Linked DNA regions of Cytobacillus sp. IB215665. The protein of the gene in region 1 interacts with the protein of each later gene in a pairwise test. Links are inferred from orthologs where the notes say so. Each region holds a gene or a part of one and is shown in the gene's direction. Other genes may lie near its edges.

Region 1 (5,422 bases):
GTTAACTAAAGGAGGAGTTCGTGTATGATTTACAACATTCGTGGTGAAAACATTGAAGTAACTCCAGCATTGCGTGAGTATGTTGAGAAAAAGATTGGTAAATTAGAAAGGTATTTCGATGATTCTTCAGATGCCACAGTCCATGTTAATTTAAAAGTTCATAGTGATAAGCATTCTAAAATAGAAGTAACGATTCCAATGTCTCAGCTATTGTTAAGAGCAGAGGAAAATCATGAAGATATGTATGCAGCGATTGACCTTGTTCTTGATAAACTTGAGCGTCAAATTCGCAAACACAAAACAAAGGTGAACCGTAAGTTCCGAGATACTGGAACTCCTAAATATATGTTTACAAATGAGCCTGTAGCGATTCCTGATGAAGAAGAGGATGACTTAAAGCTTGTCCGTACTAAGCGCTTTAACTTAAAGCCGATGGACAGTGAAGAAGCAATTCTGCAAATGAATATGCTCGGTCATAATTTCTACGTATTTACTAACTCAGAAACGAACCGTACAAATGTCGTTTATTTAAGAAAAGATGGCAAATACGGTTTGATTGAACCGAATTAATAATAATGATTAGAAAACGTTAGGTTGCTTAGAACCTAACGTTTTTTGATGTTAAATATGCTGTAGGATGTTTTTGGTAGTTTATTGACCAATATCTCATTGTTCTTTTATCGAATGTTACTTTTTCAATATGATATAATAAAACATGTCTACAAACCTCATTTGTAGTCAATGGAAGGCTAGTTCGAGGATTATCTTTGATAATGAATGGAGGTGAATATGATGGAGAAGCTGTTACTAGAATTTATGAGCGAAATGCGCGAATTTAGAACAGAGGTAAATGGACGATTCACAAAGCTAGAACATGAAATGAACGACCGCTTTACAAAAGTAGATGAACGTTTTACTCAAGTGGACAAACGCTTCACAAAGCTAGAAGGTGAAATGGACAAGCGCTTTACAAAAGTAGATGAACGTTTTACCCAAGTGGATCAACGCTTCACGAAACTAGAAGTTGAAATGGCCGAGCGCTTTACAAAAGTAGATGAACGTTTTACTCAAGTGGACAAAAGCTTCACAAAGCTAGAACATGAAATGAACGAGCGCTTTACACAAGTAGATAACCGTTTTACTACAGTAGATATGCGACTATCAAAAATTGAAAACGATGTAACGGTAATTAAGGAAGCTGTTGTAAATAACCTTTCTGAGTCAAGGAGTCATTTCAAACATATCGAACAATCTCTTCAGCAACATCACTCCATGTTCCAGTTAATGACTGATGAAATTAATAAAAAGTACCGCTATTAATATGTACTACTTCATTCAAAAACATTAAAGTAACAACAAAGTTGTTAAGACCCAAATCTCTAGCTCACTTCAAGAAACACTTTTTTTCACATACACACCTCCAATTGTTAGCAATTGAACAGCTTTGGAAGTCTACAGCCTAATATGAAGGATTTACAATAAAGAAACGATGTGGTTGTCACATACCCTTCTTTTAACAATACTTTTCGTAAACTACGTGAGTTATTAAAAAAATACTCTTATATGAATGATCTAACTCTTTTTCATACATGGTTTGTTAAGGTTTTTGAATCAAATATAAAATATTCATATGATTCTGCCTTCTTATGCTCCCACATTCCTCCAAAATGTTGTTCACTTTGTCTCAAAATGTTAATATTAGAAATAGGATTTCTATAAGGGAAAAAAACTTAGTATATACATTATTATATATCCAGTGTGTGTATATGTCGTATTGGGTGTAACTTATATGAAAATAGAGGAGCGTTTTGAATGCTTGGAATGATAAAGAAAGTATTTGATGGTAATAAACGTCAAATTACTAAATTAGAAAAGCTTGCAGCACAAATTGACTCATTAAGTGCAGATATGGCGAACTTAACGGATGAGCAGCTACAATCAAAAACAGCAGAATTCAAAGGTCGTTATGATAAAGGGGAAAAGCTTGATGACATGCTTGTTGAAGCCTTTGCGGTTGTTCGTGAAGCAGCAAAGCGTGTGTTAGGCTTATATCCATACAAGGTACAATTAATGGGGGGTGTTTCCCTTCATGATGGTAATATCTCTGAGATGAAAACAGGAGAAGGTAAAACATTAACAGCGACAATGCCAGTATACTTAAATGCGTTAACAGGTAAAGGTGTGCACGTTGTAACTGTCAATGAATACTTGGCAAGTCGTGATGCTCATGAGATGGGTCAGTTATATGAATTTTTAGGATTAACAGTCGGTCTGAACTTAAACGGTATGTCTCGTGAGGAAAAAATTGAGGCGTATGCTGCTGATATTACATATGCAACGAACAATGAGCTAGGCTTTGATTATTTACGTGATAATATGGTGCTTTACAAAGAACAGATGGTTCAGCGACCGCTATATTATGCGGTTATTGATGAGGTTGACTCAATTCTTATTGATGAAGCAAGAACACCTTTAATTATATCTGGTTCAGCACAAAAGTCAGCACAATTATATGTACAAGCTAATGCGTTCGTTCGTACGCTAAATAAAGAATCAGATTTCATTTTCGATGAAAAATCAAAAAGTGTTCAGCTTACTGAAGAAGGCATGAACAAGGCTGAACGTGCTTTCGGGATTGATAATCTATTTGATATTACACATGTTTCATTAAATCATCATATAAATCAAGCGTTAAAAGCGCATGCTAGTATGCATAAAGACATTGATTATGTTGTTCAAGATGGCGAAGTTGTGATCGTTGATCCTTTTACAGGACGTTTGATGAAAGGCCGTCGATATAGTGAAGGCTTACATCAAGCAATTGAAGCAAAAGAAGGACTTGATATTCAAAATGAAAGCATGACACTGGCAACAGTAACGTTCCAAAACTATTTCCGTATGTATGAAAAGCTTTCTGGTATGACTGGTACGGCAAAAACAGAAGAAGAAGAGTTTAGAAATATATATAATATGCACGTTGTTGGGATTCCAACGAATAAGCCGATCGTGCGTGATGATCGTGCAGATCTTATATATAAAACGATCGAAGGGAAGTTTCGAGCAGTTGTTGAAGATATTGCTGAACGTCATCAAAAAGGGCAGCCAGTACTTGTCGGAACAGTGGCTATTGAAACCTCTGAAATTATCTCTAAGTTTTTGAAGAAAAAAGGTATTCCTCATCACATCTTAAATGCGAAAAATCATGGGAAAGAAGCACAGATTATCGAAGAAGCTGGTCAACCTGGTGCGGTTACGATTGCAACGAACATGGCTGGACGTGGTACGGATATTAAGCTTGGTGAAGGCGTGAAGGAAGCAGGAGGACTTTCGGTAATTGGTACAGAACGACATGAAAGTCGCCGAATAGACAATCAATTACGCGGTCGTTCCGGTCGTCAAGGAGATCCAGGTGTGACACAATTTTATTTATCTATGGAAGATGAACTCATGCGTCGCTTCGGATCAGACAATATGAAAGCGATGATGGAGCGACTCGGCATGGATGATACACAGCCTATTCAAAGTAAAATGGTTTCAAGAGCTGTTGAATCTGCTCAAAAACGTGTTGAAGGAAATAACTTTGACGCTCGGAAACAGCTTTTACAATATGATGACGTATTACGTCAGCAACGTGAAATTATATATAAACAGCGATCTGACGTCCTTTCATCAGAGAATCTACGTGATATCGTTGAAGGTATGATTAAGTCAACGATTGAACGATCTGTTGATTTGCATACACCGAAGGAAGAGCTTCCAGAAGAATGGAATCTTAAAGGCATCATTGATTATACAAATGCAACAATGCTTGCTGAAGGTGATGTCACACTTGACCAAATTAAAGGTCAGGAGCCTGAAGAAATTAGTGAGCTTATCTTTGCAAAAGTAAAAGAACGCTATGATGAAAAAGAACAGCAATTAGAGACAGAGCAGATGCGTGAGTTTGAAAAAGTTATCGTTCTGCGTGCAGTTGATAGTAAATGGATGGATCATATTGATGCGATGGATCACCTACGTCAAGGTATTCATCTTCGAGCTTATGGCCAGATTGATCCATTGCGTGAGTATCAAATGGAAGGATTTTCAATGTTTGAAAATATGGTGGCTTCCGTTGAAGAGGACGTTGCGAAGTATGTGATGAAGGCGCAAATTAGAAATAACCTTCAACGTCAAGAAGTCGCAAAGGGACAGGCGGTTAATCCAAAGCAAGACGGAGAAAAGCAAAAGCGCAAACCAGTTAAAAAAGCAGTTTCGATAGGCCGAAATGACCCATGTTATTGCGGAAGTGGGAAGAAATTCAAACAGTGCCACGGCAAATAACAGGGATCTGACCCCCGACCGAGGCATTAAAGTGATAAAATGTATTTTTCTTTACTGTGAACAAAGGTGAGTTGGCAGTGGATGCTTGCTCACCTATTTTCTATGATAATTTGTTTTGATGTATTTATTTTACAGTCAACGGGATATACATGTAAGGTAGGTAAAAATTTTATTGAGGTGGAAAATAAATGGATTTAGTTGAAATTAAGCAAGAGCTTGACAAAATGGCTACTCGTTTAGCTGATTTTAGGGGGTCTCTTTGACCTCGATACGAAGCAAGCTCGAATAGATGAGTTGGAAGAATTAATGGCAGCACCATCCTTTTGGGATGATCAACAAGCGGCTCAAACTGTCATAAATGAAGCAAATGGCTTAAAGGACTTAGTTAACAAGTTTACAGAGCTAAATGAGACATTTGAAAATCTCGAAGTGACTCATGAACTTGTCAAAGAAGAGCCAGATGATGAGTTACAAAAAGAGCTTGAAAATGAATGTAAAGCATTAACGAAGGACTTAAATACATTTGAATTAGAGCTGTTATTAAGTGAACCGTATGACAAAAATAATGCGATTTTAGAGCTGCATCCAGGTGCGGGTGGTACTGAATCACAAGATTGGGGTTCAATGCTATTGCGCATGTACACACGATGGGCAGAGCGAAGAGGTTACAAAGTAGAAACCTTGGATTATTTACCTGGAGATGAAGCTGGTATTAAAAGTGTCACACTGTTAATTAAAGGGCATAATGCATACGGTTATTTAAAAGCAGAAAAAGGTGTTCACCGTCTCGTTCGAATCTCACCTTTTGATTCGTCAGGACGTCGACATACTTCATTCGTATCATGCGAAGTCATGCCAGAGTTTAATGAAGACATTGAAATTGACATTCGTACTGAAGATTTGAAAATAGACACGTACCGTGCAAGTGGGGCGGGTGGTCAGCACGTCAATACGACAGATTCGGCAGTAAGGATTACTCATACTCCAACGAACGTTGTTGTTACGTGCCAATCAGAGCGTTCACAAATTAAAAACCGTGATCGAGCGATGAAAATGCTAAAAGCAAAGCTCTATCAAAAGAAAATTGAAGAACAACAAGAGC
Region 2 (5,141 bases), on another replicon or contig:
TCCGTTCAAGCTTACTTCATTCAGCTTGACTTCTCGGAGATGATTGTTCAACTAAAGTCCGAACGCTAGCTTTCAGCACCTACTAGCTCTCTGGAGGACGGTTCATTTAGTTTACTTGTTCTCGTCATCAAATTTTGTGTGCTTTTATTAAAAAGTATATTAATGGATATTTATTTTGGTGTCAAGAAATTTCTCATATACTTGCTGATTAGCTAATGATGTCATCAATAAGCCCATATTCCTTTGCTTCTTTTGCACTCATGAAATTGTCTCTATCTGTATCTCTAGACACTTTATCGAGTGATTGCCCTGTACGATCAGCAATGATTTGATTAATATGTGATCGAAGCTTGACAATTCGGTTAGCTGAAATTTCTATATCTGTCGCTTGACCTTTAGCACCTCCTAAAGGCTGATGAATCATGACTTCACTATTTGGAAGCGCATAACGTTTCCCTTTTGTTCCACCAAGTAAAAGCATTGCACCAAAGGATGCCGCCATACCAGTGCATATCGTTCGTACATCAGGTTGGATATATTGCATCGTATCAAAAATCGCAAAGCCTGCTGAAGTCGAACCACCTGGACTGTTAATATAGAGGGAAATATCTTTCTCTTCATCATTAGCTTGTAAAAATAATAGCTGTGCTACTACACTTTGAGCCATATGGTCATTGATTTCTTCACTAACCATAATAATACGATCCTTCAAAAGCCTTGAGTATATATCATAGGAACGCTCTCCACGACTTGTTTGCTCAATGACATAAGGTATTGTACTCATTTCTTTCCTCCATCATCATATTTATCTATGCTGCCATAGAAACTATGCCTGCCCGAGAGGATATTGGACGTATCAACTTACTATTACATACAGGCTTTTCACTATCACTACTTAGAGAATCAATACTTGGAATCACGCGGATAAGTATTTCAGGATCTTGCATTTTTAATGACAAATAAAAAGAAGTGATTAACTGTTCTTGTTCTTGCTCTGGCCATAAGCAATGAACTAGTGACAATGGGTCATCAAGTGAAATGTTTTTTATCCGCTTTTTTCCACGATGAAGTATACTTTTAACAGCCGTTTCTGTCGTTGTTAAAATGTTTGCAATTTCAGTAATTTGATATTGAAATGCTTCCTTTAAGATAAAAACGACCGCTTGCTTCGGTGTTAATTTTGACACTAATTTTTGGATGATATCTAAAGAATGCTCTAAGTGATCAACGTCAGTAACTATCGTTTCCGGAGTAGATTCAATTGTTTCACGCTGTCTTTTTCGACAACTATCAATCCATTGATGATAAGCTATTTTATTTAACAATGCGGAATTCACATCAGGCAAATCCTTATACCGCTGAAGTGCTTTGAGCAAAGTTTCTTGTACAAGGTCATCCCCATCCCAACTATTTTGAGAAAGAAAATAACAGTATTTTGTTAGCTTCTCATAATTCTTTTCTAATTCATTTAATGACAAGGCTGTATGTTGATCGTCCAAGTTCGTGCAAGATTTAGCATTTGTGTACACATCTACTCCTCCTTTTTGCACCTCTCAATATATAAAACGAATAACGATAAAAAAAAGATACGGCTAAAAAAATTTTTCTTGCCTTTTTTCAATAAACTTGAAAGCAAGATGATGAATTACAAGTATTTACTAACAACATTACAGTTAAACAAAGGTAATCCTCCTAGCTTAGTATTCTCTTTTAAAGTACGTTTCACCATTAGTCATTATTCGATCATCGACATCCCATTATTTTACCAATTTACATTTTATTTACTAAATGTTAGTAATTTATCAATACCTCTTTTACATTTTTCTCTTAAACTATTATGTGATCAAACATATAGGGAGGAAATAATGTTATGAAAAAATGGAATTGGAAGAAGTCACTGTTACCTGTGGCACTTGTTAGTACATTAACAGTAAGCAGTATCGGTCTTTTGCATGGTGAAGAAAAAGTTGTTAATGCAGCCTCATCAAAAAATGGCAAAGTAAAGAATGTGATCTTTATGGTCGGTGACGGAATGGGTGTTCCTTATATGACAGCTCTTCGTTATATGAATGATAATCCAGACACAGAGCAATATGAAAAAACTGCTTTTGATCCATATTTAGTAGGATTACAAACTACATACCCAGACGATCATGAAGAAAATGTTGTTGATTCTGCTGCAGCTGCAACAGCAATGTCTGGTGGTATAAAAACATATAATGGCGCTATTGCTGTAGATAATGATAAATCAGATGTAAAAACAGTTCTTGAGCAAGCAAAAGAAGGTGGTATGGCAACAGGGTTAGTAGCTACATCACAAATCAATCATGCTACACCAGCCGCATATGCTGCTCACGATGAATCTAGAAAGAATTACGATCAAATCGCGGATGATTATTATGATGACCTCATTAACGAAGAGCATAAAGTGGACGTTTTGCTCGGAGGCGGTACATCATACTTCGATCGCGAAGACCGCAACTTAACTAAGCTATTCCAAAAGGATGGATATAGTTATGTTACAACACGTGATGAATTGTTAAAAGATAAAAATGACCAAATCCTAGGTTTATTTGCTCCGAAAGGTATGGACAAAATGATTGACCGTACTGCTGATATTCCTTCTTTACAAGATATGACAAAAACAGCAATTGAGCGCTTAAGCAAGGATAAAGACGGCTTTTTCTTAATGGTAGAAGGCAGTCAAATAGATTGGGCGGGTCACGATAATGATATCGTCGCAGCCATGAGTGAAATGCAAGATTTTGAAAATGCCTTTAAAGAAGTGATTGAGTTTGCTAAAAAAGATGGTGACACACTTGTTGTTGTGACAGCTGACCATTCAACTGGAGGATTCTCTATCGGAGCTAACGGTGTTTATAACTTCTTCGTTGAGCCGATCAATGCATTTAAGAAAACTCCTGATTACATTGCTAATGAAATTGTTGAAGGACTAGAAGTAGAAAAAGCCTTAAGCAAGTACATTGATTTAGAATTAACTGAAGAAGAAATACAATCTGTAAAAACTGCTGCTAATGCTGAAGAAGATACATTTACTGTTATTGACAATGCTATCGAAGTTATTGTAAATACTCGTTCTCTATCTGGCTGGACGACAGGTGGACATACTGGTGAAGAAGTGCCAGTATATGCATATGGTCCTCAAAAGGAATTATTTGCAGGCTTCATTGACAATACAGACCACGGAAAAATCATTGCTGAATTATTAGAAGATAAGAACAAGAAAAAGTAGGTTTTAAGAGGGTGCTATCATTTGATGGTACCCTCTATCACATATTCTAGTAAAATTTTAGCGTGCTTGTGATGTTCAAAATGAAGCAATTAGCTCAGGTTTACTCACCCTACGACTCATTTGTCTTAGGATATTTTCACAACAGTTGTTGTTATTCTAAGAAATGAGCACTTATAAAATGGCATTTTCTCATACTTTTTTAAAGCGTTACAATGGAATAAAAACTCATTTGCTCTTGTGATTTCTAAAAAGCAGCCGCAAAGTTACGATAAGAACGTTCGTGTAAAATATGAATATAGACTTAAGGAATACAAAGCTAAATTCATAGTTAGTTAATTATTCATATCTTATTGTTTTATTATTTCAACCGTACCAGTCTCACCGTTAATTCTAACCATTTGTCCATCCTTCAATGTTGCTGTTGCAGAAGGTATACCGACAACTGCAGGAATGCCATATTCTCTTGCTACAATTCCACCGTGACTAACAGGTCCACCATACTCCATGATAAGCCCTTTTGCAGTCATGAACAACGGTGTCCAAGCAGGGTTCGTACTTTCAGTAACAAGAATCTCTCCTTCTAATAACTCAGCTTTATTTGGGTCAAAAATAACCCTTACTTTCCCCTCGTAAATACCTGCTGATAAAGGAACACCTTGCAGGATTTTGCTATGCGGATCAACATTTTGAGCCGAGTAAAATGTTGATCCAGTATTTAATACAATGCGAGGGATCGTTGTTCTAGCAAACTCCCTTATATATATTTCTTTGTTCGTTAGAATGGTAGACCTTAATTGCTTCCTACTTCTTATATCCTGCATCCTTAAAAAAAAGATATCTCCTGCATCATCAATTAAGCCGCGCTGCTCATACAACTGACCTACTTCTAACATAACCTCTCTCGCTAGTGCCAACATTCTTACGATATCAAATTTTGGATACTCTCTCATTCCAGCAGCTATTCGATAATCAATGATCATCTTCCTCATTTTCCTAGCTCTTCTTTCACCTTTTAATACTTTAATTCTCTCAAATATTTCATTAATTAACTGATCTGCTTTTTGCGCATTCCCAAGAACTTCGTCAATGTTCCGATTGTACATTTGATCTACCATATACGATTTTATTAAGTTTATGATATATGTTGGATCCTCTGACCATCTCTTTACACCAAAATCTAATTCAATCGTACTTCTGTGTCCAAATTCCTTTAAAAACTGTCTCACTTTAGGGTGATCTTTTGTTGGTTCTATCCCCTCTTCATCAAAGTACTTTGCCAAATAATTAAGTTCCATACCTAATTCAACAGTTATACAATTTGGGAATGATTTTGTTAGCGGAACGATATCATAATCATCACCTAACATTTTCGAGAGCTTCTTACTAATTTTTGAGAAATTAGCAAATGCTACACAATATAAGGCTTGCTTCTGAGATAATTTGAATGCGTTGACAAGTGTATCCTTAATAAAATCCAACTTCTCTTCAACTGTTTGGAGAGAACATGCAAGCTTCATATGTTCTTCAACTACAGCATGACCTATTTTCTTCATCTGTTCATATCTGTCTTCAGAAGCGATTTTATTAGCTTCAACATATGGCTTAACCATACTAATAGCATATTTGATAATGCCCCAAGGTATTTTAAATTTGATTCCTTGGTTTGTAAACTGTTTCCCATGATGTTTCAATACAGCATTCATCGTACCTTCAAGTGGAAGATCGTTTCCAGCAAAAGCTTTCGCAAATTGCTTTCCAACAAATTTATTTGCTAATAAATAAGTGATGTCAGCAAATATTCTTCCACCAGCCTCTTTTACAAACCCACCATCCAAAGGCTTATTACGACTTGTCATCACGTTTACAATCGTCGGAACCATATGCCCAA

The links.
Region 2: the proteins of secA (region 1) and SLH52_RS12530 interact in binary tests that used the Escherichia coli proteins (3 or more experiments, as listed by UniProt). The link is inferred for Cytobacillus sp. IB215665 from one-to-one orthologs.

Annotation. Positions count from the first base shown.
Region 1 is NZ_JAXBME010000001.1:370,518-375,939, forward strand. Bases 1,459-4,566 are described here. They hold secA (preprotein translocase subunit SecA), read left to right. Parts: upstream 1,459-1,812; coding sequence 1,813-4,320; downstream 4,321-4,566. Also shown: hpf (ribosome hibernation-promoting factor, HPF/YfiA family), read left to right, coding at 25-570; SLH52_RS01535 (hypothetical protein), read left to right, coding at 793-1,320. UniProt on the Escherichia coli protein: Required for protein export, interacts with the SecYEG preprotein conducting channel.
Region 2 is NZ_JAXBME010000009.1:57,872-63,012, forward strand. The notes cover bases 1,235-4,061. They hold SLH52_RS12530 (alkaline phosphatase), read left to right. Parts: upstream 1,235-1,870; coding sequence 1,871-3,253; downstream 3,254-4,061. Other genes in these bases: SLH52_RS12525 (sigma-70 family RNA polymerase sigma factor), read right to left, coding at 1,235-1,529; SLH52_RS12535 (PEP/pyruvate-binding domain-containing protein), read right to left, coding at 3,601-4,061. In the rest of the region: ATP-dependent Clp endopeptidase proteolytic subunit ClpP, read right to left, coding at 209-784; more of SLH52_RS12525, read right to left, coding at 810-1,234; more of SLH52_RS12535, read right to left, coding at 4,062-5,141.